4 regions of the Streptomyces sp. NPDC005706 genome follow, and region 2 is predicted to be linked to each of the others. Evidence: riboswitches for the same ligand, from Rfam matches in the RefSeq annotation. Region 2 holds a riboswitch; each other region holds the start of a gene.
The links. A riboswitch is a leader RNA that binds a small molecule or an ion and turns the genes downstream of it on or off. The one in region 2 is predicted to bind cyclic di-AMP.
Positions count from the first base shown of each region.

Region 1 (7,559 bases), on a different contig from region 2:
GGGACCTGGGCGTTGTCGCCGGCGGCCCAGATGTAGTCGGTGCCCTTGACCTGAAGCGTGGGCTCGCAGTCGACGTGACCGCGCGGGCCGAGGGGCAGGCCGAAGCGGGCGAGGGCCGGGTTCGGCTTGACGCCTGCGGTCCAGACGATCGTGTTGGAGTCGACCTCGAGGCCGTTCTTCAGCACGACGTGGCCGTCGACGCAGGAGTCCATCGAGGTGGAGAGGTAGATCTCCACGCCGCGGCTCTCCAGGTGCTCCTTGCCGTACTGGCCGAGCTTGGGGCCGACCTCGGGGAGGATCTTGTCGGCGGCGTCCACGAGGACGAACCGCATGTCCTCGCGGGAGACGTTCTTGTAGTACTTGGCCGCGTCCCGGGCCATGTCCTCGACCTCGCCGATGGTCTCCGCGCCCGCGAAGCCACCGCCGATGAAGACGAAGGTGAGCGCCTTGCGGCGGATCTCCTCGTCGGTCGTGGAGTCGGCCTTGTCCAGCTGCTCCAGGACGTGGTTGCGCAGGCCGATGGACTCCTCGATGCCCTTCATGCCGATGCCCTGCTCGGCGAGGCCGGGGATCGGGAAGGTGCGGGAGACCGCGCCCATCGCGATGACCAGGTAGTCGAAGGGCAGCTCGTACGCCTCGCCCACGAGGGGGGCGATCGTGGCGACCTTGCGGTCCTGGTCGATGGTGGTGACCCGGCCGGTGAGGACCTCCGCCTTCGGCAGCACGCGTCGCAGCGGGACGACGACGTGGCGAGGGGAGATGCTGCCGGCGGCGGCTTCGGGGAGGAAGGGCTGGTAGGTCATGTACGACCGGGGGTCGACGACCGTGACGGTCGCCTCGCCGTAGCGCATCTTCTTGAGGATGCGCCGAGCTGCGTACAGGCCTACGTACCCACCGCCTACTACGAGGATCCTGGGACGCTCCGTGGTGCTCATGGCATCGAGTATCCACCCGGCTCAGGGGGGCTGCTCGTGCGCCCCTTCACAAGCTCCGGCATGCCCTGTGCTAAACTCCGCGGCCCGCGTGACGCAGGTCATGTCGCGAACCCGGAACCGCGGGGCGGTCTGACCCGTTGTCAAGGCCGCGTGAGCTGCCTCTCTGTGGATTCAGAGCCTCCGTGAGGAGCCGGAAACGTCCTCGGAGCCTCCCTCCCGAGCGCCTCGTACACTCACCGTCTGAACATGTTCAAACGGCGGATGAACCCCCGGAAGGGCCAACCGGCCCCGCTTCCTGGCCGAACGGGACGGAATTCCTTGTGAAGAAGTTCACGAACTTTCCCGACGGGGTGTCGCCGGAGGCACCGAACGGCTCGCTCACACGTTATCCGAGCTGCTCAACAGAGGCTACTCATCAGTAGCATCCGGACCGAAAACACACCTGGGACGGGGTGTTGGCGGAGGGCGCCGGCGGTGGGGCCACCGGCGCCCGCGACGTGCCTGGCCTCACCGGTCTACTTTCCGTCCTCGTCCAGGACCGGGAGGTCCGGGACGGCCGGAACCCGGCAGTACCGCCCGTTACGGCGTCACGTTCTCCGCCGCGCCGAAAGCGATGCCGTCGAGGATGTCGTGCTCGCTGACGACGACCTCCTCGGCCCCGGTCCGCTCCATGATCGCGAGCAGTACGAGGGCACCCGCGCCGATCACGTCGACCCGGCCCGGGTGCATGGAGGGGATCGCCGCGCGCTCGGCGTGCGTGGAGTGCAGCAGCTTGTCCGTGATCTCGCGGACGCGCTCCAAGGTGACGCGGGAGTGGTGGATGCGCGCGGAGTCGTACTCGGGCAGCTCCTGGGCGATCGCCGACACGGTGGTGACCGAGCCGGCGAGGCCGACCAGAGTGCGCGCCTCGCGCAGCGGGACCGTCCGCTCGGCGAGGTCGAGGGCGGCCTCGACGTCCGCCCGTATGGCCGCGATCCGCTCCTCGGTGGGCGGGTCGGTGACCTTGCCCTCGTGCACCAGGTGCCGTTCGGTCATCCGCACGCAGCCGACGTCCACGGATCGCGCGGCCCGTACGTGGTCGTCGCCGACGACGAACTCGGTGGAGCCGCCGCCGATGTCCACGACGAGGTAGGGGCGGGGCAGGTCGTCGCGGCCCCGGAGCTCGTTGGTCGCGCCGGTGAAGGAGAACTCGGCCTCCTGCTCGCCGGTGATGACCTCGGGCTCGACGCCGAGGATGTCCACGACACCGCGCACGAAGTCGTCCCGGTTCTCGGCGTCCCGGGACGCGGAGGTGGCCACGAAGCGGATCCGCTCCGCGCCGTGCTCCTTGATGACCTCGGCGTACTCGCGGCAGGCGGCGAAAGTACGCTCCAGCGCCTCGGGGGCGAGCCGGCCGGTGCGGTCGACGCCCTGGCCGAGCCGCACGATCGTCATCCGCCGGTCCAGCTCGACGAGTTCACCGGTCACCGGATCGGCGTCGGCGACCAGCAGGCGGATGGAGTTCGTGCCGCAGTCGACGGCGGCGACGCGGGTCACTTCTCGTCCTCCCCGGCCGGCTCGCACGGCGTCACGCACGGTCCCTTGCTCCACCACTCGGGGAGCATCGCGATCGCCTCGTCGCCGAGCGGGTTGACGCCCGGTCCGGCGGCCAGCGAGTGGGCCACCAGCACGTGCAGGCACTTCACCCGGTCCGGCATGCCGCCGGCGCTGGGGAAGCCCGCCAGCACCTCGATCTCGTCCCGGCGCCTGATGTAGTCCTCGTGGGCGGCCCGGTAGGCGGCGGCCAGCTCGGGGTCGGTCCCCAGCCGCTCGGTCATCTCCTTCATGACGCCGTCCGCCTCCAGCGTGCCGATCGCCGAGTTGGCGCGCGGGCACGTCAGGTAGTACGTCGTCGGGAAGGGCGTGCCGTCGGGCAGCCGGGGCGCCGTCTCCACGACGTCCGGCTGCCCACAGGGGCAGCGGTGCGCGATGGCCCGCAGGCCCCGCGGCGGGCGGCCCAGCTGCTGCTTGAAGGCCTCGACGTCCGCGTCGGTGGGCTCGGTGCGCGGAGTGGGCGGCGGAGGCGTTTCCATGACTGCTTTCAGGGTGGCTTTCTGTCGGTGGCCGGCCCGCGGGCCGGTTACTGGTGGCGGCCGGTGGCCGGCCGGGGTCCGGTCACTGGTCGGAGGCGTCCGCCTTGTCGACCCCGTCCCAGACGTTCGCGTACCAGGGCCGGCGGGCGGCCCCGAGGTCCGCGCGGGACTGCTTGGCCTCACCCGGGTCGACGACGACGTAGCCGGTCTCGCCGGGCATCACATAGTGCAGCCGGCGCCGGATCTGCTGCTCGGCGTAGGCGTCGTCCTGCCAGCGCGCCTTGAGGTCACGCAGCTGCTCGACGCGCTGCCGGGCCTGCCCCCGCTCCCGCTGGAGGTCGGAGATCTCGGCACGCTGGGAGACGTACTGCCGCATCGGGTAGGCGAGGGCGACGATCAGCGAGCACAGCACCAGTGCCAGCAGGGCCGCGCGGCCGGTGAGCCGGGAGCGGCGGGCCTGCCGTTTGGTCTGGGAGCGGTAGACCCTGGCCGCGGTCTGCTCGCCGAGCGCGCGCAGCCTGGTGGCGGTGGAGAAACGGTCCCGGTCCTTGACGGCCATCTGGCTCTCCGCCTCCCCTTCCACGTGCGTACGTCCCCGCACACGGTACGGGACCGGGTACGGGGACGTACGTACGACTGGCTGATATCCGGGTCGTCCCGTTCGGATCGGCCCGGCGGAGGTCAGCCCTTGGAGACCTCGGTGTGGCCGCGGAAGCGCGGGAAGGCGCTGCGGCCGGCGTACACCGCGGCGTCGTCGAGGATCTCCTCGATGCGCAGCAGCTGGTTGTACTTGGCGACGCGCTCGGAGCGGGCCGGGGCGCCGGTCTTGATCTGGCCGCAGTTGGTGGCGACGGCCAGGTCGGCGATGGTGACGTCCTCGGTCTCACCGGAGCGGTGGGACATCATGCACTTGAAGCCGCTGCGCTGGGCCAGCTCGACGGCGTCCAGGGTCTCGGTGAGCGAGCCGATCTGGTTCACCTTGACCAGCAGGGCGTTGGCGGCACCCTCGTCGATGCCGCGGGCGAGGCGCTCGGGGTTGGTGACGAACAGGTCGTCACCGACGAGCTGGACCTTGTCGCCGAGCTTGTCGGTGATGATCTTCCAGCCGGCCCAGTCGTCCTCGAACAGCGGGTCCTCGATGGAGACGAGCGGGTAGGCCGCGACGAGCTCCTCGTAGTACTCCGTCATCTCGGCGGCGGAGCGCTCCTTGCCCTCGAAGAGGTACTTGCCGTCCTTGTAGAACTCGGAGGCGGCGACGTCGAGCGCGAGGGCGATCTGCTCGCCGGGCGCGTAGCCGGCTTCCTTGACGGCCTCGAGGATGAGGTCGAGGGCCTCACGGTTGGAGCCGAGGTTCGGGGCGAAGCCGCCCTCGTCGCCGAGGCCGGTGGACAGGCCCTTGCTCTTCAGGACCTTCTTCAGCGTGTGGTAGACCTCGGTGCCCCAGCGCAGGGCCTCGGAGAAGGACTCCGCGCCGATCGGAGCGATCATGAACTCCTGGATGTCCACGTTGGAGTCGGCGTGCGAGCCGCCGTTCAGGATGTTCATCATCGGCACCGGCAGCAGGTGCGCGTTCGGGCCGCCCAGGTAGCGGAACAGCGGCAGGTCGCTGGCCTCGGAGGCGGCGTGCGCGACGGCGAGGGAGACGCCGAGGATGGCGTTGGCGCCGAGCGAGCCCTTGTTGTCGGTGGCGTCCAGGTCGAACATGGCCTGGTCGATCAGGCGCTGCTCGGTGGCGTCGTAGCCGACGAGCTCCGGGCCGATCTGCTCGATGACGGCGAGGACGGCCTTCTCGACGCCCTTGCCCTGGTAGCGGTTGGGGTCGCCGTCACGGAGCTCGATGGCCTCGAAGGCACCGGTGGAGGCACCGGACGGCACGGCGGCACGACCCGTGCTGCCGTCGTCGAGGCCGACCTCGACCTCGACCGTGGGGTTGCCTCGGGAGTCCAGGATTTCCCGGGCTACGACGACGTCGATGGACGGCACGAGCATCTCCTTCATGGATGTGACGCTGGAAGTGCGGGGCGGGGTGCCTTACGGCTCTGCCTTGCGACTAGAGCCTAACCGTCCAAGGGGCGTCGGCCACCGACCGACCGTCCCGTGGACAGGGAGACGGTACCCATTGTTCCTGCCCGGAACAAAGCGGTTCGGTGAGGTTCCGCGAACGAATGGGGAAAGGGGCCGGGAAAAACACAGCCCCGCCCCGGTGCGTATGGGGGAACACGCACCGGGGCGGGGAGCCCGTGGGGGACGGGGGGAATGGCCCTCACGCGGCCTTCAGCTTGGGGGACGGCCTTGTGAGGGCACTGTGGTTCCGGTCGGAGCCAGGTGTCACTTCAGGTGCAGCTGCTGGCCCGGGTAGATGAGGTCGGCGTCCTCGACGATGTCCTTGTTCAGCTTGAAGAGCTTCTGCCAGCCGCCGTCGACCTTGTGCTTCTCGGCGATGGTGCCGAGGGTGTCGCCCTTGACCACCTTGTACTCGCCGTCGCCCTTCTTGACCTTCTTGCCGGTCGGGGTGGTGACGGTCTTCTTCGCGCTCGCGGCCGGACGCTCGCTGGAACGGGAGGCGGCCTGCTGGTCGGTGGAGCGGGTGGCGGTGCTGCCCGAGGAGGTGCTCTTGGAGGAGCCGCTCGGGGCGGAGCCGCTGTTGGGGGTGCTCGACAGGCCCTTGCCGCACACCGGCCAGGCGCCCTTGCCCTGGGCGGCGAGGACCTTCTCGGCGACGGCTATCTGCTGGGCCTTGGAGGCCTGGTTGGCCTGGCCGGCGTACTGCGTGCCGCCGTAGGCGGCCCAGGTGGAGGCGGAGAACTGCAGACCGCCGTAGTAGCCGTTGCCGGTGTTGATGGACCAGTTGCCACCGGACTCGCACTGGGCGACCGCGTCCCACTCGGAGGTGGTGGCGGCGGAGGCGTTGCCGGCCGCCATCAGCGGGGCGGCGACGGCGGCGCCGGTGACACCGGCGAGCGCGATGGCACGGGTGGCCTTGGACGGACGACGGTGCTTGCCCTTGCTGGAGAACAGCATGGATGGATCCCCTCACCGACGCCTGCGAGGTGAGCTGTCGGGTTCGGGCCGGTTGAGTTGCCCGGCCGCGGGCCCGCTTTCACGGGCCGCGGCTCCACCCCTAGCCGGTTCCAGCGTGACCGCTGGTTCCGGCACTTACCTTGGGTCCCCCGCTCCTGCCTACGGCGCTTTACGCGACGACTGTTCCCGGGCGGCCGCTGGCAGGATTCGGCGTTGCGACAGCCGGGGCTCGTGGTGACGAGCGGTCACGACCGTAGACACGCGATCGAGGGAATTTCAAAGACGATCAGGGCTTCTGAGACTCATCCCACACTTTCACCGAAACGGACATCGACGCCCAATCCGGTCGTCAACTACCGCTGCTTTTGGCCCGTTTCGCTACCGACTTCCAGGGTCTGACCGGCGGAGATGTGGTTCGGGTCGGTACCGATGGCCTTCTTGTTCCGGGCGTACAGCTCGTGCCATCCGCCGTCCACGTCAAGGGAGTCGGCGATGGAGGCGAGGGTGTCGCCCTCATGCACGGTGTAGGTGTCCGTCCCGCGGGAGGCGTGCTTCCCCGACGAGGAGGCGTCCTGACCGTTTGTCACGCTTTCGTCCGCACTGCCGCCGCGGTGACGTCCGCCACTGCTGAGCGCTCCGGTGTCGACGAGGCTCCAAGAACCGCCGGTCTGCCATGAATTGTCCGAGTCCTCCACGACCGGGTCCGGGGTCGCGGACTCGCTCCCCTGCGACTCCCCGGCGCGCGGCGAGGTGGATTTGTCGGACTTGGGAGTGTCCGTGCCCTTGTCCGACCCCTTGGAGCCGGCACTCTCGCCCGCGTCCGGGGACGACTTGCCGACCGAGTCCGAGGAAGAGTCGGACTCGGAGCCGGAGTCGGAGGAGTCGGGCGAGGAGGAGGAATCCGGCAGACCGGACGAGTCGGAATCACCGGCGGAATCGGACGAGTCCGTGGAGCCGGAGGAGTCGCCGGACCCGCCGTGGTCCGAGCCGGACTTCCCGGAGCCTGCGACGCCCGTGTCGACGTCCAGGGACCCTGAGTCGGAGGTCAGGCCGGAGAGCAGGGCACAGGTGGTCCAGGGCGTGGTGCCCTTGTCGGCGAGGATCTTCTCGGCGACGGCGATCTGCTGGGAACGGCTCGCCAGGTCGGCGGTGGCGGCGTACTTGGTGCCGCCGTAGGCGTTCCAGTCGTCCTGGGAGATCTGCAGTCCGCCGTAGTACCCGTTGCCCGTGTCGGCGCTCCACGAGCCGCCGCTCTCGCACTCGGCGACCTTGTCCCAGGTGGTGCCGTCGGCGGCGTTGGCGCTCGCGGCACCGAGGAGCGGGATGGCGATGGCGGAGCCGGTCACTCCGGCCGCGACGAGAAGAGCCGGAGCCTGACGGGGGCGACGGTGACGACCGTTCCCGGAGAGCATGCGGAAGCCTTTCGTGCGACAGCGGGACCGACGCGGCGCCCAATGCTCGGGCCGCGTTGATGGGTGAACGTATAGGCATACGATCACTTGTCACAAGTTCATGCCGCACAGATCACGTG
Region 1 covers NZ_JBEXYS010000013.1:111,303-118,861, reverse strand. The annotation lists gene ABZ478_RS21820 (NAD(P)/FAD-dependent oxidoreductase) at 1-935, opposite strand, end outside; gene ABZ478_RS21815 (Ppx/GppA phosphatase family protein) at 1,515-2,471, opposite strand; gene ABZ478_RS21810 (DUF501 domain-containing protein) at 2,468-3,007, opposite strand; gene ABZ478_RS21805 (septum formation initiator family protein) at 3,090-3,566, opposite strand; gene eno (phosphopyruvate hydratase) at 3,689-4,996, opposite strand; gene ABZ478_RS21795 (transglycosylase family protein) at 5,336-6,028, opposite strand; cyclic di-AMP (ydaO/yuaA leader) riboswitch at 6,033-6,205, opposite strand; gene ABZ478_RS21790 (transglycosylase family protein) at 6,382-7,440, opposite strand.
Region 1: linked by a shared signal. The riboswitch ahead of ABZ478_RS21795 (transglycosylase family protein) and the one ahead of ABZ478_RS15525 (C40 family peptidase) in region 2 are both predicted to bind cyclic di-AMP.

Region 2 (7,559 bases):
CACGTCCTGCCCGAGTTCACCGAGCGCACGGACACGGGCCGGCATCGCACGCTCGATCCCTACTCGAAGCTGTTCGAGAACCGGGTCGTCTTCCTCGGGTCACCTCTCGACGACACCGCGGCGACCGATGTGATCAGCCAGTTCATGCAACTCGAACACACCGCGCCGGACCGGGACATCACGCTGTACCTCAACTGCCCGGGCGGCTCGTTCGGCGCCATGACCGCCGTCTACGACACGATGCGCTACGTCCGCTGCGACGTGGAGACCTACTGCCTGGGCCAGGCCGCCTCCGCCGCCGCGGTCCTGCTCGCGGCCGGCACCCCGGGCAAGCGCTTCATCCTGCCGGGGGCGCGCGTGGTGCTCGAGCAGCCCGCGCTGCCCGAACCGGCCCAGGGACAGCCGAGCGACCTCCTCATCCAGGCCGGGGAGCTGACCCGGATGCGGGCGCTGATGGAGGGGCTGCTGGTCCGGCACACCGGGCGCACGCCGGAGCAGGTCGGCCAGGACCTGGAGCGGGATCTGGTGCTGGACGCGCGGGGCGCGCTGGCGTACGGACTGGTGGACGGTGTCGTCCCGAGCCGCAAGGCCGCTCCCGGCGCCGAGCGGGCGGAGTGACCCGCCGATGCTGCCGCCGGAGCTTCCGCCGCTGCCCGCGCTGACCAGGGCCGAGGGCGAGCTGATCGACCGTTACCTGGAGGCGGCCGACCTGCTGGGCCGGATCAACCCGGCGCGGCCGGGAGACACCTACAGCGGGCTGCGCGCGGCGCAGGCCCTGGTGCGCAAGGCGGCCGAGCTGCGCGACGCGCTCGCCCTGATGCACCGGCGGGGCGAGACGGAGCTGCACGGGGACACGCTGGCACGGGCGCTGCGGGTGCTCGACGGTGAGCGCCGTACCGCGCGCGTCGTGCTCCCGCCCGATTGCGTGGGCTGACCCGGACGCCGGTTCCCGCGCCGGGTGGACCCGATCGTCGACGGTCCGCCCGGCGTGGAGTTGAAACGGCCCGAACGACGTACCCCCGGCCGGAGTATCTCCGGGCTTTTTTTCTGACTCTCCGACTTGCGCGATCGGCGGATCGGGGAGATGCGCGGAGACGCTTTTTCCCAGGTCCGGGGCTACGTCCGGGAGTTGACGGAGACTCGAACAGAGCAGTGTCCACCCGAACGGGTGAGTGGTGAGTAACGCCACAAATCCCCGGTTCCATTGGGATTTTCGGACACCTGTGAGTGAAGATCCCTGTCTGACGACAAGACCCCGCCACCGCGGCGGGGCGATCCGTGCGGACGCCGAGTCCTGCCGCCGCCCGGATGACCGGTCGACAGGAGTGGATCGGCAGGAGTGGAGGACCCAGGCAAGACGGGTCGCCGGGACGGACGTTCGTCGCAGACGGACGGTCGTGCCGAGCAGCCCTTGGGGTGAAGCCGCGGCAACGCGGCCGGGCCACTTCGCCAGCCCGAATCCGACAGGTCATCCTTCACAGGCGGCTGACGAAGGGTTGCGCATGACTGCGCTGAATCGTGTCCCGTCGATGATGGCCCGGGCCGGTACGGCCTCGGCTCTTACGCTTGCCGCGGTGGGCGGCTCCATCGCCGTGCCCGGCCTGGCCGGTGAGGCCTCGGCCGCCACGCTGGCGACGAAGGCTCTGCACATCGCCGCCTCCAAGAAGGGCTCTCCTTACCAGTACGGGGCAACCGGTCCGCGCCGATTCGACTGCTCGGGTCTGACGCTCTACTCGTTCAAGAAGGCGGGCAAGAAGCTGCCGCGTACGGCAGCCCAGCAGTACAACCGGACCCGGCATATTTCCGCCGGCCACCGCAGGGCCGGTGACCTGGTCTTCTTCCACTCCGGATCCAGCGTTTACCACGTCGGCATCTACGCCGGGAAGGGCAAGATCTGGCACGCCCCGAAGACCGGGGCCGTGGTGCGGCTCGAGAAGATCTGGACACGGAGCGTCTGGTACGGCCGGGTCAGCTGACCCGGCCCAGCCCCCGGAGCGGCTCCAGCAGCAGGGCCGCTCCCCCTGACCGTCGGCGCCGTCCCGGCGCCCGCCTGAAGCACGCGGGCGGCCCCGGGGCGGCGCGGCCGCGTCCGGCTCCGTGACGGGCCACCGAGGCGGCCGCAGGGCCGCGCGCCGGGCCGCGGTCCCCCGGCTTCCGCAGTTCCTCTTCTAGGGTTCCTGCTGCCCGGCCGTCGTGAGCTGCTCCCCCTGGGGCGTCCACGGCAGTTCGATCGACACCGTCTTGCCGCCCTCGCGGGTGGGGCGGACGCGGAGTCTGCCGCCGCACTCGGCGGTGAGCCAGCGGATGATGACCATGCCGCGCCCGTTGTCCTGCTGGACGGCGGCGGGCAGTCTCTTCGGAAAGCGCGGATGGCTGTCCGTGACACCGATGCGCAGGTGTTCGTCACGGTCCAGCGCGATGTCGACCGTGAAGGTGGGTGACTGACCGAAGGTGTGCTGCACGGCGTTGGTGGCGAGTTCGGAGACGATGAGTCGCACGGTGTCGGCCACGTCGGTGTCCGACGGCAGGCCCCACTCCGCGAGGGTGCCCACCACGTAGGAACGGGCCGCGGAGACCGAGGCGGGATCGCTCGGCAGAGTGACGGATGCTTCCAGGTGGTCTGCCATGGCGACGTCGTCCCTTTCCCACGGGACCGCAGTCCGACGAGGAGCGGATGGTTCGAGTACGGTCCCGGACTGGTGCTTCTTCGCCAGACTGCCATCACCGGGCCGGTCAGGGGAGCGATCCACCAAGATATGCATATATCTGTCGCCCGAAGCGGTGAACTCTGCGACGCGAGACCGTATCCGGGCGGCCCGGAAGGAGTAAGGAGTTCCCATGCAGAACGGTCCCGCGGTCCGGCGCCGCAAGCTGGGCGCCGAACTGCGCGCGCTGCGCACCGGGGCCGGGCTCACCAGTGGCGAGGCGGCCCTCCTGGTGGGCTGGCACCAGTCGAAGGTGAGCCGCATCGAGACCGGCGCCAGCGGGGTGAGGCCGGCGGACGTACGGTTACTCCTCGACGCCTACGACGTCCGGGACCGGCAACTGCGCGACCTGCTGCTGATGTTGACGGGCTCGAAGGACGCGGGCGGCCGCAACCGCTGGTGGCACGCGTACCGGGGCGTCCTGCCGCCCACCTACCGCGACTTCATCAGTCTGGAGTCGCAGGCGAGCGGGATGCGCACCCTGGAGACCACGGTGGTTCCCGGCCTACTGCAGACGCCCGAATACGCTCGCGCGGTGACCCGGGCGGCGGTGGAGGGAGTGGACGAGGAGCGGCTGGACGCCCTGGTGGAGGTGCGGCTCGCGAGGCAGGACGTGCTCCGGTCCGAGCCGCCGCTGAAGCTGACCGCGGTACTGGACGAGGCGGTGCTCAGGCGGGAGGTCGGCGGCCCCGAGGTGATGGCGCGGCAACTGGAACGGCTGATGGAGGCCGCCCGGCTGCCCCAGGTTCGGCTCCAGGTACTGCCGTTCGCGGCGGGGGCGCATATCGGCCTCACCGGGCCTTTCGTTATCTTCTCATTTCCGAGCACTTCTGATCTGGACGTGGTTGTTCTCGACCAGTTGACGAGTAGCCTCTACCTGGAACGGAAAGAAGACCTCATGGCCTACGCCGAGGCCTTCGACACCCTTCAGTTCCACGCCCTTTCACCCGAGGAATCGTTGGACTACATCGCCGGGATAGGTGACGGCGCGTAAGGAGGCACCATGACAGCACTGCCTCGGAACGTCCCAGCCAGTACCGATCTGCACGACGTGCGGTGGCTGCGCAGCAGCTACAGCACCGGAGCGAACAACTGCGTGGAGACGGCCCGGCCGCACTCCGGCCCGTGGGCCGGACTGCTCGCCGTGCGCGACTCCAAGGCTCCGGCCGGACCCGCGCTGCTCTTCTCCCCCGGGAGCTGGGCGGGCTTCGTGGCAACGCTCCGGTGACCGGGTCGAACCCGACCTGACCACCGGCCGGCGGGCCGACCCCTACTGATCAGATCCGATCACTTTCGCCAGATGTGCGGCCGTGTCACGCCGACTCATGGTCGCGCCTCGCGAATCACACGTACAGCGCGTTCGATCTCGGCCCCGGAGAGGTCCGCACGGGCGGTCAGCCGCAGCCGCGAGATGCCGTCGGGCACGGAAGGAGGACGGAAGCAGCCCACGGCCAGGCCTGCCGTACGGCAGTCGGCCGCCCAGCGCACGGCCTGCTCCGGGGACGGAGCCCGCACGGAGACCACCGCGGCGTCCGGTCGTACCGCCTCCAGACCCGCGGCGGTCAGCCGTGCGTGCAGTTCGGCGGCGACCGCGCGGGCCCGTTGCGCCCGCGACGGCTCGCGCCGCAGCAGCCTCAGCGCCGCGAGCGCGGCGCCCACGGCCGCGGGGGCGAGACCGGTGTCGAAGATGAACGTGCGGGCGGCGTTGACCAGGTGGGCGACGACCCGGGCCGGCCCCAGCACCACACCGCCCTGGCTGCCGAGCGACTTCGACAGTGTCGCCGTGACGACCACGTCCGCGGCGCCCGCCAGCCCGGCGGCGTACGGAGCGCCCCGGCCGCCGTCACCGAGCACCCCGAGCCCGTGCGCGTCGTCCAGGACCAGGCCCGCGCCGTGCTCACGGCACGCCTCGGCCAGGGCGGCCAGCGGTGCCGCGTCGCCGTCGACGGAGAACACCGTGTCGGAGACGGCGATCGCCGGTCCCGGGTGTGTGCCGAGCGCCTTGCCCACGGCCTCCGGGTCGGCGTGCCCGACCACCTGGGTGGTGCCCCGGGCGAGCCGGCAGCCGTCGATGAGCGAGGCGTGGTTGCCCGCGTCGGACACGATCAGGGACCCGTGCGGGCCCAGCGCGGTGACCGCGGCCAGGTTGGCGGCGTAGCCGGAGGAGAAGACCAGGGCCGCCTCGAAGCCGCAGAAGTCCGCCAGTTCCCGCTCGAGCTCGGTGTGCAGCTCGGTGGTACCGGTGACCAGCCGGGAACCGGTGGACCCGCCGCCCCAGGTCCGGGCGGCCCCGGCCGCTCCCTCGGCGACCTCGGGATGGTGGGCGAGACCCAGGTAGTCGTTGCTCGCCAGGTCCAGCAGCGGCGAGTCGGCCGGGCGCGGGCGCAGGGTCCGTACGAGTCCGGCGCGACGGCGCGCCTCGGCCTGCTCGTCGATCCAGCCGAACGCCATGGGTCCTCCGGGGCTTTTGTAGGTAGCGGACAGACACTAGCCGTACGGCCCTCCACCCAGGGTGTGGCAATACCCACACGGTGAACCGTCTCCGTTGTGCAAACTCTCCTTGGCCCGAGGCGGTCCCGTAGGACAGGATCGTGCCTCATGGACCTGCTGAACACGCTGGTGGACAAGGGGCTTCGGCGCGAGTCGCCGACCCGCGACGAGGCTCTCGCCGTGCTCGCCACCTCCGACGACGACCTGCTCGATGTGGTGGCCGCGGCCGGCAAGGTGCGCCGGCACTGGTTCGGCCGGCGCGTGAAACTCAACTATCTGGTCAACCTCAAGTCCGGCCTGTGCCCCGAGGACTGCTCCTACTGCTCCCAGCGGCTCGGCTCCACGGCCGGCATCCTCAAGTACACCTGGCTGAAGCCCGGCGAGGCCTCCGAGGCCGCCGCCGCGGGCCTCGCGGGCGGCGCCAAGCGGGTCTGCCTGGTGGCGTCCGGGCGCGGCCCCACGGACCGGGACGTGGACCGGGTCTCCGAGACCATCCGGACCATCAAGGACCAGCACGAGAACGTCGAGGTGTGCGCCTGTCTCGGCCTGCTCTCCGACGGCCAGGCCGAACGGCTGCGCGAGGCGGGCGCGGACGCCTACAACCACAACCTGAACACCTCCGAGGCCACGTACGGGGACATCACCACCACCCACACGTACGCCGACCGGGTGGACACGGTGAACAAGGCGCACGCCGCCGGGCTGTCCGCCTGCTCCGGGCTGATCGCCGGTATGGGTGAGAGCGACGAGGACCTGGTGGACGTCGTCTTCTCGCTGCGCGAGCTCGACCCGGACTCCGTTCCGGTGAACTTCCTGATCCCGTTCGAGGGGACCCCGCTCGGCAAGGAGTGGAACCTCACCCCGCAGCGCTGTCTGCGCATCCTCGCCATGGTCCGCTTCGTCTGCCCGGACGCCGAGGTGCGCATCGCGGGCGGCCGCGAGGTCCACCTGCGCACCATGCAGCCCCTGGCCCTGAACCTGGCCAACTCCATCTTCCTGGGCGACTACCTGACCAGTGAGGGCCAGGCGGGCAAGGCCGACCTGGAGATGATCGCGGACGCCGGGTTCGAGGTGGAGGGCGCCGAGCAGGTGACCCTGCCGGAGCACCGGGCGGCCGCCGCCGGCGGCTGCGGCTCCCACGAGAGCGCCGGGTGCGGGTCGGGTGCGGAGGCGGGCTGCGGTTCGCACGCGGAGGCCGGCTGCGGTTCGCACGAGGGCGGCGGTGTCTGCGGTACGGCGTCCGCACCGGAGCCCGCGGCGAACGAGGCGCGCACCGACCTGGTCGCCGTGCGCCGCCGGGGCGCCGGAACGGATCTCGCGCCCAATGCCTGACCTGCCCGGCCTGAGCGTGCCCGAGCTGCTGGAGCTGGACCGGCGGCATGTGTGGCATCCGTACGGTCCGATGCCCGGGCGCGCCGAACCGCTCGTCGTGGAGTCGGCGAGCGGGGTCAGACTGCGCCCGGCCGACGGCTCGGGCGAGCTGGTCGACGGCATGTCCTCGTGGTGGTCGGCGATCCACGGCTACAACCACCCCGTCCTCAACGAGGCGGCCCGTGAGCAGCTCGGGCGGATGAGCCACGTCATGTTCGGCGGGCTCACGCACGAGCCCGCCGTCCGGCTGGCGAAGCTCCTTGTCGACATGTCTCCGGAGGGGCTCGAGCATGTGTTCCTCGCCGACTCCGGCTCGGTGTCGGTCGAGGTCGCGGTGAAGATGTGCCTGCAGTACTGGCGTTCGCTCGGCCGCCCGGCCAAGCAGCGGCTGCTGACCTGGCGCGGCGGCTACCACGGGGACACCTGGAACCCGATGTCGGTGTGCGACCCCGACGGCGGGATGCACGACCTGTGGACCGGTGTGCTGCCGCGTCAGGTGTTCGCGGACACTCCGCCGGCCGAGTACGAGGAGCCGTACGCGCTGCGGTTGCGTGAGCTGATCGGGCGGCACGCCGACGAGCTGGCCGCGGTGATCGTGGAGCCGGTGGTGCAGGGGGCCGGCGGGATGCGGTTCCACTCCCCCGCGTATCTGCGGGTGCTGCGCGAGGCGTGCGACGAGCACGGCGTGCTGCTGGTGTTCGACGAGATCGCCACCGGATTCGGGCGCACCGGCGCGCTGTTCGCGGCGGACCACGCGGGCGTCACCCCGGACGTGATGTGCGTGGGCAAGGCGCTGACCGGCGGCTATCTCACCATGGCGGCCACGCTGTGCACGGCGCGGGTGGCGGACGGCATCTCGCGGGGCGAGGTGCCGGTGCTCGCCCACGGCCCGACGTTCATGGGCAACCCGCTGGCGGCGGCCGTGGCCTGTGCCTCGATCGGCCTGCTGCTCGGGCAGGACTGGCGGGCGGAGGTCCGGCGGATCGAGGCGGG
Region 2 covers NZ_JBEXYS010000007.1:120,876-128,434, reverse strand. The annotation lists gene ABZ478_RS15535 (ATP-dependent Clp protease proteolytic subunit) at 1-618, shown strand, start outside; gene ABZ478_RS15530 (hypothetical protein) at 626-934, shown strand; cyclic di-AMP (ydaO/yuaA leader) riboswitch at 1,276-1,499, shown strand; gene ABZ478_RS15525 (C40 family peptidase) at 1,503-1,976, shown strand; gene ABZ478_RS15520 (ATP-binding protein) at 2,169-2,627, opposite strand; gene ABZ478_RS15515 (helix-turn-helix transcriptional regulator) at 2,839-3,699, shown strand; gene ABZ478_RS15510 (DUF397 domain-containing protein) at 3,709-3,933, shown strand; gene ABZ478_RS15505 (8-amino-7-oxononanoate synthase) at 4,029-5,156, opposite strand; gene bioB (biotin synthase BioB) at 5,304-6,527, shown strand; gene ABZ478_RS15495 (adenosylmethionine--8-amino-7-oxononanoate transaminase) at 6,520-7,559, shown strand, end outside.

Region 3 (7,559 bases), on a different contig from region 2:
CTCGCCGAGCGCGGAGCCGAACGCTACGAGCTGCACGCCAGGCACCTCAACCCGCAGCTCCCGAGGATGCTGCACACCATCGGCTTCGACCGGGTCTACGAACGGGCCGAAGGCGCCCACTTCTTCGACGCGGACGGCACCGACTACCTGGACATGCTCGCCGGGTTCGGTGTGATGGGCCTGGGCCGCCACCACCCGGTCGTCCGCAAGGCACTGCACGAGGTCCTGGACCTCGGCCTCGCCGACCTCACCCGCTTCGACTGCCAGCCGCTGCCGGGCCTGCTCGCGGAGCGGCTGCTCGCCCACAGCCCGCACCTGGACCGGGTGTTCTTCGGCAACAGCGGCACGGAGGCGGTCGAGACCGCCCTGAAGTTCGCCCGCTACGCCACCGGCAGGCCCCGCGTGCTGTACTGCGACCACGCGTTCCACGGCCTGACCACCGGCTCCCTGTCGGTCAACGGCGAGGACGGCTTCCGTGACGGCTTCGCCCCGCTGCTGCCCGACACCGCCGTGCCCCTCGGCGACCTCGACGCGCTGGCCAGGGAGCTGAAGAAGGGCGACGTGGCCGCCCTGATCGTCGAGCCCATCCAGGGCAAGGGAGTGCACGAGGCACCGCCCGGCTATCTGCGCGCCGCCCAGGAGCTGCTGCACCGGCACAAGGCGCTGCTGATCGCCGACGAGGTGCAGACCGGCCTCGGCCGCACCGGCGACTTCTACGCCTACCAGCACGAGGAGGGCGTGGAGCCGGACCTGGTGTGCGTGGCCAAGGCGCTGTCCGGCGGCTACGTACCGGTCGGCGCCACCCTGGGCAAGGAGTGGATCTTCAAGAAGGTCTACTCGTCCATGGACCGCGTCCTGGTCCACTCGGCCAGCTTCGGCGCCAACGCCCAGGCCATGGCCGCCGGGCTCGCCGTGCTGTCGGTCATGGAGAACGAGCAGATCGTCGCCGGGGTGCGCGCCACCGGCGAGCTGCTGAAGTCGCGGCTCACCGCGCTGATCGACCGGTACGAGCTGCTGGTGGACGTGCGCGGCCGGGGCCTGATGATCGGCATCGAGTTCGGGCGGCCCTCCTCGCTGAAGCTGCGCGGCCGCTGGACCATGCTGCAGGCCGCCCGCAAGGGCCTGTTCGCGCAGATGGTCGTCGTCCCGCTGCTCCAGCGCCACCAGATCCTCACGCAGGTCTCCGGTGACCATCTGGAGGTGATCAAGCTCATCCCACCGCTGATCATCGACGAGGCCGACGTGGACCGGTTCGTCGCCGCCTTCACCGCCGTCATGGACGACGCGCACAGCGGCGGCGGACTGATGTGGGACTTCGGGAAGACGCTGATCAAACAGGCGGTGGGCAACCGCTGAGAGCGACCGCCGGACGGGTTTGCCTCTGAGGCAAGAAATTTGCCGCAGAGGCAAACCTGCGGCTCAATGGAGGCATGAACGCCTCAGAAGCCTCGCCACCGGCGGGCGAGGGCGACGACCTGCCCGCCGTGGCGCCGCAGCTCCGCGCCCTGCGCCGGCGCACCGGCCTCACCCTGGAGGCGGCGGCCCGCACCGCCGGGCTCTCGCCCGCCCACCTCTCCCGGCTGGAGACCGGCGGGCGCCAGCCCTCGCTGCCGATGCTGCTCGCGCTCGCCCGTATCTACGGTACGACCGTCTCGGAACTGCTGGGCGAGCGGGTCGCCGACCGGGACGCCATCGTCCGCGCCGCCGACATGGAGCCCACCCGCGCGGGCGGCTGGACCTACTTCCAGGCCGGCGCGTCCGGACGGGGCATGCAGGCGCTGCGTGTCCGGGTGCCCTACGGCACGCAGGGCGACATCGTGCGCGTCCATCCCGGCGAGGAGTGGCTGCACATCCTGAAGGGGCGTCTCCGGCTGCGCCTCGGTGACACCGCGCACCTGCTCGCCCCAGGCGACAGCGCGCACTTCGACTCCCTCACCCCGCACCGCCTGGCCGCCGAGGACCAGGACGGCGTGGAGCTTCTGTTCGTCCACACCCTGCTGCAGAGCCCCACGGCCGCGCTGTGCCTGGGCCCCCTGACTGGAGAGCTGCCATGAGCGACTTCGAGGAGAAGTTCCCCCGCTCCCTGTGGATCCGGCTGATCATCTACATCGCCGTGGGTCACCTGTTCGCCGCGTTCCTCTATCTGCTGTTCGCGGTGGGCGCCAAGAGCTGACGGAGGTCAGTCGAGCAGGCGCTCCCGCAGCCGCTCACGGGTCCGCGAGGTCAGTCCGAGGCCCTGCTCGAAGTAGGCGTCGAGCCCGCCCCAGGTCGCCTCGATGCTCCCGAACGCCGCCTGCAGATACTCCGCGCGCGCGTCGAAGAGCGGGCTGAGCAGGTCCATCACCTCGGGGGTGTACGCGGAGTCGGGGCTGCCGTTGCGGCGCACCTTGTAGCGGCGGTGCTTGGCGTTGGACTCCAGGTAGTCGGCGACGATCGCGTCGCGCTCCACGCCCACGGCGAGCAGGGTCACCGCTATGGAGATGCCCGCACGGTCCTTGCCCGCGGCGCAGTGCATCAGCGCGGGGACGCTGTCCTCGGCCAGCGCGTGCAGCACCCGGGAGTGCTCGGCGGTGCGCTCGGTCACGATCGTCCGGTACGAGGCGACCATCCGGGCGGCGGCCTTGCCGTCCGCGAGGATGCCGCGCAACTGGTCGAGGTCGCCGTCGCGGACCATCTTCCAGAACTCGGCACCGTCCGCCGGGTCGCTCAGCGGCAGGTTCACGTTCCGCACGCCCGGCAGGGCGACGTCCGGGCCCTCCAGCTTCTGGTCGGCCGCGTTGCGGAAGTCGAACACCGTGTGCAGGCCCAGGGAGCCGAGGAAGGCCGCGTCCTCGTCCGTCGCGTGCGCTAGGTGGCCGCTGCGGAACAGCACCCCCGAGCGCACCCGCCGGCCGTCCTCGGTCGGCAGTCCGCCCACGTCGCGGAAGTTGCGCACTCCGGCCAGATCGGGCTCGGTCGACGGGACCTGCTGCGTCACGGGGGCTCCTCCCGGTCGGACCCCGTCGGCTCGGCTCGCCGGCGGGCGCTCCGTCGACGATACGACATCGATCATCTCGGGCAACGAGTTGTCCACAGGCGTTGCCACCGGAGCGCACCGGCCCCGATGATGTGCGCACCTGAGCGGATCTGTTGACACCTGTGAGGTCTCGATGGTGGATATCGCCGAGAACGGACGCACCTGGCTCCTGTCGGGGCCCACCAGCAGCTATGCCCTGCACCTGACCGAGGCGCACGAACTGCTCCACCTCCACTGGGGGCCCCGCATCGCGCTCGCCGACGCCGAGGCCCTGGCCCTGAGCCCGCTGCCCGTCTACCGGCCCTTCGAGTCCCCGCTCGACGGCCGCGAGGAGTACCCCGTCGAGGGCGGCCCCCGCTTCGTCCGTCCCGCCCTCTGTGTGCGCACCGACGAGCGGCGCGGCACCGAATGGCGCTTCGTGTCGTACGAATGCGACCGGGACGGGACGGGAGACGGCACCGAAGGCGCGGAGCTGCGGCTGCGCTTCGACGACGACGGACTGGCGATCACCCTGCACTACCGCATGCGCGGTGACGTCGTGGAGCGCCGGGTCACCCTGAACAACGGCGGGCACACGCGCGTGGAGCTGCTGCGCGCCGACGCCGCCACCTGGACCCTGCCCGAACGCGACGGCTGGCGACTGTCGCAGCTGCACGGCCGCTGGGCCGCCGAGTCCCTGCTCACCCGCGCGCCGCTCACCCACGGCGAGAAGGTCATCGGCAGCCGCCGCGGCCACACCGGCCACCAGCACCTGCCCTGGGTCGCCCTCGACACCGACGCCACCGAGGAACGCGGCGAGGTCTGGGGCTGCGCGCTCGGCTGGTCCGGCTCCTGGCGGATCGCCGTCGCCCAACTCCCGGACGCGCGCGTGCAGATCACCGGCGGGGCCGGCCACGACGACTCGGGCCTGCTGCTCCTGGCGCCGGGGGAGTCGTACACCACCCCCGTCTTCGCGGGTCTGTGGAGCGACGGCGGCTTCGGCGGGGCCAGCCGGACCTGGCACGCCTACCAGCGCGCGCATGTGATCCCGGACGCCGAGCGGGACCGGCCGGTGCTGTTCAACTCCTGGGAGGCGACGTTCTTCGACATCTCCGAAGAGCAGCAGGCGGCGCTCGCCCGGCGCGCGGCCGGCATCGGCGTCGAGCTGTTCGTCGTCGACGACGGCTGGTTCGGGGCCCGCACCAGCGACCGGGCCGGGCTCGGCGACTGGACCCCCAATCCCGACCGGTTCCCGCACGGCCTCAAGCCCCTGGCGGAGCAGGTGCACGGCCTCGGCATGCGGTTCGGCATCTGGGTCGAGCCCGAGATGGTCAACCCGGACAGCGAGCTGTACCGGGCCCACCCCGACTGGGTGCAGTACCAGCCGGGCCGCAGACGGACGGAACTGCGCAACCAGCTCGTCCTCAACCTCGCCCGGGAGGACGTCCAGGAGTACCTGTGGGAGCGGCTGGACACCCTGCTGTCCGGCGCCCCCATCGACTATGTGAAGTGGGACTTCAACCGCTGCTTCACCGACGCCGGCTGGCCGGGGGAGCCGTACCCGCAGCGCCTGTGGGTCGACCACGTCCGCGCGCTGTACGCCCTGCTGGACCGGCTGCGCGCCGCCCACCCCCGGGTCGCCTTCGAGTCGTGCTCGGGTGGCGGCGGCCGGATCGACCTCGGCGTGCTGAGCCGCACCGACCAGGTGTGGACCTCCGACAACACCGACCCGCTCGACCGGCTCGCCATCCAGCACGGCTTCAGCCAGATCCACCCCGCGCGCGTGATGGCGGCCTGGGTCACCGACAGCCCGAACACGCAGCTCAACGGCAGGACCAGCTCCCTGCGCTTCCGGTTCGTCAGCTCCATGGCGGGTGTGCTCGGTATCGGCGGCGACCTCACCGAGTGGACCGACGAGGAACTGGCCGAAGCCGGGGAGTGGGTGGCCCTCCACAAGGAGATCCGGCCGCTCGTCCAGCAGGGCGACCTGTACCGGCTGCGGCCTCCGACGGGCGGCCTGAGCGCCGTCCAGTACGTGCTGGGGGACGAGGCGGTGGTCCTGGCCTGCCTCCAGACGCAGAGCTACGGAGAGCCGGTACCGCGCGTACGGCTGCGCGGACTCGACGCGACGGCATCGTACGAATGCCGCGAAACGGGCGAAGTTCACCGAGGTGCCGTTCTGCTGCACCACGGACTGCCGACCGGGCTGCACGGCGATCTGGACGCGGCAGTTTTCCGCCTGCGCCGTATCTGACCCTTATGTCCTGACTGACCCCTTCGTTACAACTCGGTGTGGAATGGGGGCGCCTGGGGGAGTGGCGCGTGAGGAGCGTCATAGCCGTGACCGTCCGCTGTTCGTCATGTCCACCTAATCCCCAAGCGGATACGGCAACTTGACCCGACCGCGCGGGTGCGAATTCACGCACCGTGACCACGAATATCCCATTTGGATCTTCTGGCACGTGAACGCCGGGAATCGGTCGCTTGTTTCCGCGCGTCGGGCTCGCTTACGTTCGCCATCAATCCGGACGGAACGCCGAATCCTGCCGCCGCCCGGAGTCCCACACACATGACCCGTGCGCGGCAGGAGCGGGGGACCCAACAGGTACGACTGCCTGTCCCGGTCTCCGCGACAGGCTCGGGGTGCAGCCGCGCACCGCGCGGCCGGGCAGCTCCAGCCCGAACCCGACAGCTCACCCCGCAGGCGCCGGAGAGGAATGCGTCATGCCCGCGAAGGGTAAGCACCGCCGTCCCAAGACTCAGCGTTTCACCCGTTCCGTCGCCGTCGCCGGAACCGGCGGTGCCGCACTGGCCCTGCCCCTGCTGGGTGCCACCGGAGCGCACGCCGTCACCGCGCAGCCCGTCTCCGGAAAGACCGTGCAGTCCGTGGCGAAGACGGCGGCCGGGAAGACCGCCGCGCAGCAGGCCTCCGGCGTTCGCACCTACACGGTGAAGTCCGGCGACTGCCTCGCGAAGATCGCCGGCGAGCAGCACGTGAGCGGGGGCTGGCACCGGCTCTACGCGGACAACCGGCAGACCGTCGGCGAGAATCCGGCCCTGATCCACCCGGGTCTGAGGCTGTCGCTCGGCAAGAAGGCCGCCGCCCCGACCCGCGCCGAGTCCCCCGCCCCCGCGCAGCCTTCGAAGGCCCGCGCGGAGGCCCCGGCGAAGGCCGCCCGGTACACCCCCGCGACCCCCGCCGTCCAAGCGTCTCCGGTGGCCCAGGCCACCAAGGTCGCCCCGGCGTCTCCGGTGGCCCAGGCCACCAAGGTCGCCCCGGCGTCTCCGGTGGCCCAGGCCACCCAGGCGGCCCCCGCCACCGGCTACAACCTCCCGGTCGCCGCGCCCACCGTCGGCACCGCGTACCACGTGGCGGGCAGCATGTGGTCCAGCGGCTACCACACGGGCGTCGACTTCGTCGTCCCCACCGGCACCTCCCTCAAGGCCGTCGGCGCCGGCACCGTCGTCTCCGCCGGCTGGGGCGGCGCGTACGGCAACCAGGTCGTCATCAAGCTGAACGACGGCTACTACGCCCAGTACGCCCACCTCTCGCAGCTCTCGGTGTCGGCCGGTCAGACGGTGACCCCGGGGCAGCAGGTCGGCCTGTCCGGCGCCACCGGCAACGTGACCGGCCCGCACCTGCACTTCGAGATCCGCACCACGCCGAACTACGGCTCGGACGTGGACCCGGTCGCCTACCTCCGCTCGCACGGCGTCGCCCTCTGAGCCACCGGCGCCGAGGGACGCGCTCCTCACGACCACCTGCCTGACACGCCTCCGAAGGCCGGACCCCCGATCCCCGGGTCCGGCCTTCGGTGTGTCCGGACGGTCCCCGTACCGGCCGTATTCCTGGGTTGGCAATTTCTTTAAGGGTGTCTCATCTCACCGCTAGTCAACCCCTGCCTACGGTCGCGTAAGTCACATCCAAAGGTGAATCATGGTCCGACGTGGCAGACGATTCGAAGAGTGACAACACATCAGTGATCGGGTCGTACGTGGCGGTGGGGGACAGCTTCACCGAGGGCGTCGGCGACCCCGGGCCCGACGGGGCGTTCGTCGGCTGGGCCGACCGGTTCGCGGTCCTGCTCGCCGACCGGCGGCCCGAGGGCGACTTCAAGTACACCAACCTCGCGGTCCGCGGGAAGCTGCTCGACCAGATCGTCGAGCACCAGCTTCCCAGGGCCGTCGAACTGGCCCCGGACCTCGTCTCCTTCTGTGCGGGCGGCAACGACATCATCCGGCCGGGCACCGACCCCGACGAGGTGGCCGAGCGCTTCGAGCGGGCCCTCGCCCCCCTCGCGGCGGCCGCGGGCACGGTGATGGTGACGACCGGCTTCGACACCCGGGGCGTGCCGGTGCTCAAGCATCTGCGCGGCAAGATCGCCACCTACAACGGGCACGTCCGCGCCATCGCCGACCGGTACGGCTGCCCCGTGCTCGACCTTTGGTCCCTGAGGTCCGTCCAGGACCGCAGGGCCTGGGACAACGACCGGCTGCACCTCTCGCCCGAGGGGCACACGCGCGTGGCGCTGCGCGCCGGTCAGGCCCTCGGCCTGGAGATCCC
Region 3 covers NZ_JBEXYS010000023.1:111,651-119,209, reverse strand. The annotation lists gene ABZ478_RS28815 (aspartate aminotransferase family protein) at 1-1,356, shown strand, start outside; gene ABZ478_RS28810 (XRE family transcriptional regulator) at 1,431-2,054, shown strand; gene ABZ478_RS28805 (DUF6126 family protein) at 2,051-2,173, shown strand; gene ABZ478_RS28800 (tyrosine-protein phosphatase) at 2,180-2,977, opposite strand; gene ABZ478_RS28795 (alpha-galactosidase) at 3,150-5,249, shown strand; cyclic di-AMP (ydaO/yuaA leader) riboswitch at 5,520-5,715, shown strand; gene ABZ478_RS28790 (peptidoglycan DD-metalloendopeptidase family protein) at 5,720-6,721, shown strand; gene ABZ478_RS28785 (SGNH/GDSL hydrolase family protein) at 6,976-7,559, shown strand, end outside.
Region 3: linked by a shared signal. The riboswitch ahead of ABZ478_RS28790 (peptidoglycan DD-metalloendopeptidase family protein) and the one ahead of ABZ478_RS15525 (C40 family peptidase) in region 2 are both predicted to bind cyclic di-AMP.

Region 4 (7,559 bases), on a different contig from region 2:
CGGAGCCGTCACCGTCACCGCGGGCCGCGCCGGACATCAGTCCGCTCTCCAGGCCGCCGAGGTCCGGCAGGCCGAGGTCGGTGCTGACCTTCACCGTGCCGGACAGCTGCTGCACGTCCGACTTGGCGATCTTGTCGATGAGCTGCTGTGCGGTGATCTTCGGCAGATCGGGGTCACCGGAGTCGGCGAGCGCCGGGACCAGCCCGATCGTGGCCGCCGCCACCCCCACCACCGCGACCGGGACCACGTACCGGGCGGCCTTGCGGCGTCCGGTGGGCAGGTCCTCGTCACGCGCGGCGCCCGTTGCGTCGTCGGATTCGTACGGTGCCATCTGTGCCTTACCTCCGTCGTCGGCGGCGGCTGTCCCCACACTGGTCCACCTGAGCCGCCATTCTCACCCGAATCGGTGAGGAGTGGTGATTTCCGTGGTTTCCATATGACCAAATCGGCCGTGAGGAAGCGTCAGACCACGGCACCAACTCCGTGTACGCCTGCGGTATGACACCCGAGGGCGGTGTCTCCCCCGACCCGTAGGGGTCGCGCGGGGGACACCGCCCTCGGTCGCCGGCAGGGGGCTCAGCCGGCCCGGTGCACCACCGCGTCGCACAGTTCGAGCAGCGCCGCCTTGGAGTCGCACTCCGGCAGCGGGGCCAGCGCGGCGCGCGCCTCCTCGGCGTAGCGGACGGTGTCGCGGCGGGCCTGCTCCAGCGCGGGGTGCGCGCGGAGCGCGGTCAGCGCCTCGTCGAGCCGGGCGTCGTCGCCGAGGTCGGAGTCGAGCAGCTCGCACAGCGCGATGTCCTCGGGCAGCCCCAGCCGGGCCGCGCGCTCGCGCAGCCGGAGCACGGGCAGCGTCGGGATGCCCTCGCGCAGGTCGGTCCCCGGGGTCTTGCCGGACTCGTGCGAGTCGGAGGCGATGTCCAGGACGTCGTCGGCGAGCTGGAAGGCGACTCCGAGCCGTTCGCCGTACTGGGTGAGCACGTCGACGACCGTCTCGTCGGCGCCGGACATCATCGCGCCGAACCGGCAGGAGACCGCCACCAGGGAGCCGGTCTTGCCGCCCAGCACGTCCAGGTAGTGCTCGACCGGGTCGCGGCCGTCCGAGGGGCCCGCGGTCTCCAGGATCTGGCCGGTGACCAGCCGCTCGAACGCGAGGGCCTGGACCCGGACCGCCTCGGGGCCGAGGTCGGCGAGGATCTGGGAGGCGCGGGCGAAGAGGAAGTCGCCGGTGAGGACCGCGACGGAGTTGCCCCAGCGTGTGTTGGCGCTGTCCACCCCGCGCCGCACGGACGCCTCGTCCATGACGTCGTCGTGGTACAGCGTGGCCAGGTGGGTCAGCTCCACCACCACGGCCGACGGCACGATGCCGGGCGCGTACGGGTCCCCGAACTGCGCCGCGAGCATCACGAGGAGCGGCCGGAACCGCTTCCCGCCGGCCCGTACGAGGTGCTGCGCGGCCTCCGTGATGAACGGGACCTCGCTCTTGGTGGCCTCGAGCAAGCCTTCCTCGACAGCCGTCAATCCGGCCTGGACATCGGCTTCCAGAGCCTGGTCCCGCACGCTCAGCCCGAACGGCCCGACGACGGTCACGAGGGGTCTCCTGTCTGCTGGTGTCTGCTGGCGATTACACGGTTTGTCGATAGGTCGCTGCCCTCACTCAAGTCAGCGTATCCGGTCCTGTTTCGATCACCGAGGGCGCCCACCGGTCCGGCACGGACGGCATCGGACCACGATCGACGCACTGCCGACCACCCGATAATACGGACATTAAGCGCCTTAATGCACCTTTTACGACGCGCAGCAAATCGGCCACGGGGTATCCGACCGGGCGCCCCCCTCCGGTTCACCCTCCCTGCCAAATCCCTCATGTCTGATTTGGAATACTTTGCTATTTCGTGAATTGGGTCACGCGCCCCCGTCCGGCCGCCCGACCCGGCCACCACCCGTTCTCCCTTGCGGCATCGGCCAGTTGGACATTGGCAGTCGCAAAGGATCAAGTGCCCAAATCGGAACAGAACAAGGTCAACTTGGCTTTTACGTGAATCCGACACTTGTTCCGGACATGTGCTCTCGCATACGTTCCGGCCAGTCGAGCGGAACGCCGAATCCTGCCGCCGCCCGACACCACCCATCGACGAACTCATTCGTACGGCAGGAGCGGGGGACCCAGGTAAGTTCGCCGGACCGGACGACGCGTGTCGTCACCGGAACGGCAAGGGGTTAAGTCGTGCCGCCTCGGGGGCGGCACGGCCGGGCACCTCCCCGCCCGAACCCGACAGCTCACCTCGCAGGCGACGGAGAGGAACTTCGCCATGCCTGCTGCCGCCCAGCCCCGCCGCGTCCGCACCAGCCGCCTCGTCCGCAGGCTCGCCGTCCTCGGCACCGGCGCCGCCGTGCTCGCCCTTCCGGTCGCCGGTGCGACCAGCGCCTCCGCGGCCGACTCCGCCGGCTCGACCGGGACCACCCTCGCCGGGTACCCGAACAACCTCGACGGCTGGATCCGCGAGTCCCTCGCGATCATGGCGGAGAAGCACATCCCGGGCACCTACAACGGCATCCACCGCAACATCATCCGCGAGTCCTCGGGCAACCCGCGCGCCATCAACCTGTGGGACTCCAACGCCGCCAAGGGCATCCCGTCCAAGGGCCTGCTCCAGGTGATCGACCCGACGTTCAACACCTACCACGTGGCCGGAACGGCGTTCGACCCCTACGACCCGGTCGCGAACATCACGGCCGCCTGCAACTACGCGGCCGCCCGCTACGGGTCGATCGACAACGTCAACGGCGCCTACTGACCGGCACCCGCGGCGGGCGCCACCTGACCGGCGCCCGCCGTGGGCCGCTGTTCGCGTCCCGGTCAGCCGGCCGGGAACAGTTCTTCGAGGACGACGGCGACGCCGTCGTCCTCGTTCGACGTCGTGACCTCGTCCGCGACCGCCTTGAGTTCGGGGTGGGCGTTGGCCATGGCGACCCCGCGGCCCGCCCAGTCGAACATGGGGACGTCATTGGGCATGTCGCCGAAGGCCAGGGCCTGTTCGGCGGTGATCCCCAGATGACCGGCGGCGAGCGCGAGCCCGGTCGCCTTGGTGACCCCGCACGGCTGGAGTTCCACCGTGCCCGGCCCCGACATGGTGACCGTGGCCAGCGAGCCCACCGCCGCGCGCGCGGTCGCCGCCAACTCGTCGTCCGACAGCGCGTGATGGCGCAGCAGCACCTTGCTGATGGGCTCGCGCCACAGATCGTCGCGCCTGCCGACCCGCACGGCGGGCAGCGTCGGGTGGGGCATCAGATACCCGGGTTCGATCAGCGTGAGCCCGTCCACGCCGTCCTGGTCGACGGCCGCGAAGACCTGCCCCACCTCGGCCTCGATCTTGCCGAGCGCCGTCTCCGCCAGTTCCCGGTCCAGCCGCACCGACCCCAGCAGGCGGCCGGTACCGGCGTCGTAGACCTGCGCCCCCTGCCCGCACACCGCGAGTCCCGTGCAGCCGAGGGCGGCCAGGAGCGGCCGTACGCGGGGGGCCGGCCGGCCCGTCACCACCAGGTGCCGGGCACCGGCCCGCCTCACCCTCTCCAGCGCGGCGAGTGACCGGTCGGAGACGGTGTCGTCGCCGCGCAGCAGCGTCCCGTCCAGGTCGGTGGCGATCAGTGCGTACGGGGGAGGTGCGGCCATGATCAGAGAATACGGACCGCACGCCCCGCCGACTCACCCGGTTCTCGCCGGACTTGAGGTCCGGCCGCGAGCCTCTTCCCGGTCTCAGCCGTGGGCCGCGGCCAGGTGCTTCACCAGACGCGGTGAGGCGAACTCGGTGCCGCACACGAAGCGCATCACCGGGCCGTAGGAGGACGCCGCGGGAAGTCCGGTGAAGTACAGGCCGGGGACGGAGGAGACGTAGCCGGCGCCGAGCCTCGGGGCGCCCCGGCTCACCGCCAGGCGGGTGCGCAGTCCGTGCCCGAGGAAGTCCATCGCGGCGATGTCCACGCGGTAGCCGGTGGCCGCCACGACGTGGTCGGCGGCCAGCCGCTCGACGCGGCCGCCGTGGGTGCGGACGGTGAGCACCGGGCTGCCGTCCGGGGCCTCGGCGCCCAGCACCCGGTCGACCTCATGGACCTGGACCTGGCCCTCGAAGCGCTCGCGCAGCCACCAGGCGCCGAGCGGGCCGAGGACCCTGCGGACCAGGTGGTGCCGGGTCCGGGCGGGCAGGAAGCGGTACGGCTGGGCGTAGTGGCTGAGCGCCCACAGCGACCAGGCGCGGCCGAACGGCGACTCGGGGCGCAGCTTGGGCTGGCGCCAGGGCGGGGCACCGAACGCGACCCGGCCCCGGCCGCGCGAGACGACGCGCACCCGTGCGCCGGCCTCGGCCGCGAGGGCCGCGGTCTCCAGGGCGGACTGGCCGGCACCGATGACGATCAGCTCCCGGCCGGCGAAACGGCCGAGGTCGTGGTGCTGGGAGCTGTGGGAGACCGGGGAGGCGGGCGCGGGCCCGTCGCCGGCCGCTCCGGCCAGCTCCGGCGGGAGGTGGGCCAGGCCGGACAGGCCGGTGGCCACCACGTTCTTGGCCACCACCGGGAAGCGGGCCGTGTCGGCGAAGGCGACGATCTCGTCGTACGACCGGGGGAACGCGGCCGGCGGGCTCGGGACGCCGTGTTCCGCGCACAGTTCGTGCAGTCCCTGCTTGCTGGCGAGCCGGCGGGGCAGGGCGGGGTCGAGGCGGGGGAAAAGGAAGGGGCCGGCCAGTTCGTCCTGGTGCTCGGCGATCAGGACGGCGGCCTCCTCGTCCGTCGGGATCAGGACGGCCGGGCGGCCGATCCGGCGGCCGATGCGCAGCAGGCCCTCGACCAGGCGGGCCGGTTCCTCGGCGCCGGTCGTCGGCCAGACGAAAGCGCGGGTGAGATAGCGGGACGAGGCCGCCGGCGTGTAGGCGTCCTCGGTGACGGCGTACATGGGGACGCCCAGGCGGCCCAGGCTGCGGATCGCGCCGACACCGCCGTGGTGCAGCGGGTAGTCGCCGAACTTGACGATCAGGCCCGGCACATCGCGGTCCGCCTCGACAGGCACGCCGACGGCGTCGTCGGCCACGGGTCCCCCCACGTGTCCCCCCTACGGACCGGACCCACCCCGCCCGTGTCTCCCAAAGGACGCTAAGCCGGAATTGCGACCTCCGACAAGGGTCATTCGGACATTGCGAACTCTTTAGACATCTGGCGGACAACCCTTGCGGCACTGCCCAAGACACCTGTCCCGGCCGTAACGTGTGGCGCGATCACATGGAACGCATCGCCATGCATGGCCCGGATGAGAGTGAGGCAGCACCCCATGCCCCCCTTCGACGTCCCCGAGGGCGACCCCTTCGGCCCGCACAACCTTCCCTACGGTGTGTTCTCACCCTCCGGCAGCACGGAGCGCAGGGTCGGTGTCCGGCTCGGTGACCACGTCCTCGACGCGGGCGCCGCGGCCGCCGCCCTCGGTTCGCCGTACGTCTCCCTGCTCGCGCAGGCCACCCTCAACCCGCTGCTGGCCGCGGGCCGGACGGCGTGGTCGGACGTGAGGCGCGCGCTGACGGCGTGGGTGACGGTTCCCTCGCACCGGTCGACGATCGAGCCGCTGTTCCACCCGCTGTCGTCGGTGACCCTCCACCTGCCCTTCGAGGTCGCGGACTACGTCGACTTCTACGCCTCCGAGAACCACGCCCGGAACGTCGGCCACATCTTCCGCCCCGACGCCGAGGACTCACTGACCCCCAACTGGAAGCACTTGCCGATCGGTTACCACGGCCGCTCCGGCACGGTGGTCGTCTCCGGCACGGACGTCGTCCGGCCGTCGGGGCAGCGCAAGGGCCCCGGCGACCCGGCACCGGTCTTCGGGCCCTCGGTACGGCTGGACATCGAGGCCGAGGTCGGCTTCGTGGTGGGCGTGCCCTCCGAACCGGGCAGGCCCGTCGCGCTCGGCGACTTCCAGGAGCACGTCTTCGGTCTGTGCCTGCTCAACGACTGGTCGGCGCGTGACATCCAGGCCTGGGAGTACGTCCCGCTGGGCCCCTTCCTCGGCAAGTCCTTCGCCACCTCGGTGTCGGCGTGGATCACCCCGCTGGAGGCACTGAGGCACGCCCGCGTGACGCCCCCCGAGCGCACGCACCCCCTGCTGCCCTACCTGGACGACGCCGCTCCCGGCATCGAACCCGGCGGCTACGACCTGCGGATCTCCGTCGCGATCAACGGTCACACGGTGTCCGAGCCGCCGTTCTCCACGATGTACTGGACCGCCGCCCAGCAACTCGCCCACATGACGGTGAACGGCGCGTCGCTGCGCACCGGCGACCTGTACGGCTCGGGCACGGTGAGCGGCCCGGCCGAGGACCAGCGCGGCTCGCTGCTCGAGCTGACCTGGAACGGCCGCGACCCGCTCGAACTCCCCGACGGCAAGCGCGCCTTCCTGGAGGACGGGGACGTGGTGACCCTGTCGGCCTGGGCGCCGGGACCGGACGGCGGCCGGGTCGGACTGGGGGAGGTCAGCGGGCGGATCGTGTCGGGCTGAGACGCCGCCGGCAGGTGACGGCGGGGCCGGGTGTCCGGAAAGGCGGGGCGAACTCACCTTGACGGGGGCGATCCCCGCCGGACACCTGACTCGCGCCCCGTGTCCCCGTCATACTGGCGGGGACACGGCATCACCCGACGCGCCTCCGGCACGTCCCCGGCACCACCCGACACCCGCACCTCTCCGACCACGAACCGGAGCCCCGGCATGACGGTCTGCCTGCTCCTGCTGAGCGTCGTCGCCCTGACGGCCGCCGTACCGGCACCGCGCGCGCTGACCCGGGCCGACTGGACCGAACGGGAGCCCGTGGTGGCCCTGTGGGTGTGGCAGTGCCTGGTCGCCACGGTCCTGCTCTGCTGCCTGACAGCGCTGGTGCTGGGCACGGCGGCCGTCTTCCACACCGTCCGCGACCATGTGTTCGCCCCGGCGCCGCCCGCCGTCACCGCCGCGTACGACCTGTCCACCGCACCGGTCTGGGCCGTGGCCCTCACCCTGCTGCTGGCCTGCGGGGCCGCCTGGACGACGGCGATGCTCGCCCGGGAACTCGCCGAGGTCCGCAGGCGCCGCGGCCAGGCCCGGGCGCACCTGCGGGAACGCGCGCCCGATCTGCCCGCGGGTCTGCCGGCGGCGCGCGGCCCGATGCTGGTGTTGGAGGACGAGTACCCGGACGCCTGGTGGATGCCCGGGCACCCGCCCCAGCTCGTCGTCACCACCGGGGCGCTGCGCCGCCTCACCGGCCGCCAGCTGGACGCCGTCCTGACCCACGAGCGCGGCCACGCCCGCGCCCACCACGACTGGCTGCTCCATCTGTCCACCGCGCTCGCCACGGGCTTCCCGGGCGTCCCGCTCTTCGCCCACTTCTGCGACCAGACGCACCGTCTGGTCGAACTGGCCGCCGACGACACCGCCTCCCGCCGCTGCGGCCACCTCACCACCGCCCTCGCCCTGATCGAGCTGAACCAGCACCGCGGCGTCCTGTCCTGCGCCTCCAGCCACCGGCTCCTCGGCGAACGCGTGGACCGCCTTC
Region 4 covers NZ_JBEXYS010000015.1:95,740-103,298, forward strand. The annotation lists gene ABZ478_RS23635 (DUF2092 domain-containing protein) at 1-331, opposite strand, end outside; gene ABZ478_RS23640 (polyprenyl synthetase family protein) at 577-1,587, opposite strand; cyclic di-AMP (ydaO/yuaA leader) riboswitch at 2,120-2,306, shown strand; gene ABZ478_RS23645 (transglycosylase SLT domain-containing protein) at 2,310-2,795, shown strand; gene ABZ478_RS23650 (Cof-type HAD-IIB family hydrolase) at 2,858-3,670, opposite strand; gene ABZ478_RS23655 (hypothetical protein) at 3,755-5,056, opposite strand; gene fahA (fumarylacetoacetase) at 5,315-6,532, shown strand; gene ABZ478_RS23665 (M56 family metallopeptidase) at 6,740-7,559, shown strand, end outside.
Region 4: linked by a shared signal. The riboswitch ahead of ABZ478_RS23645 (transglycosylase SLT domain-containing protein) and the one ahead of ABZ478_RS15525 (C40 family peptidase) in region 2 are both predicted to bind cyclic di-AMP.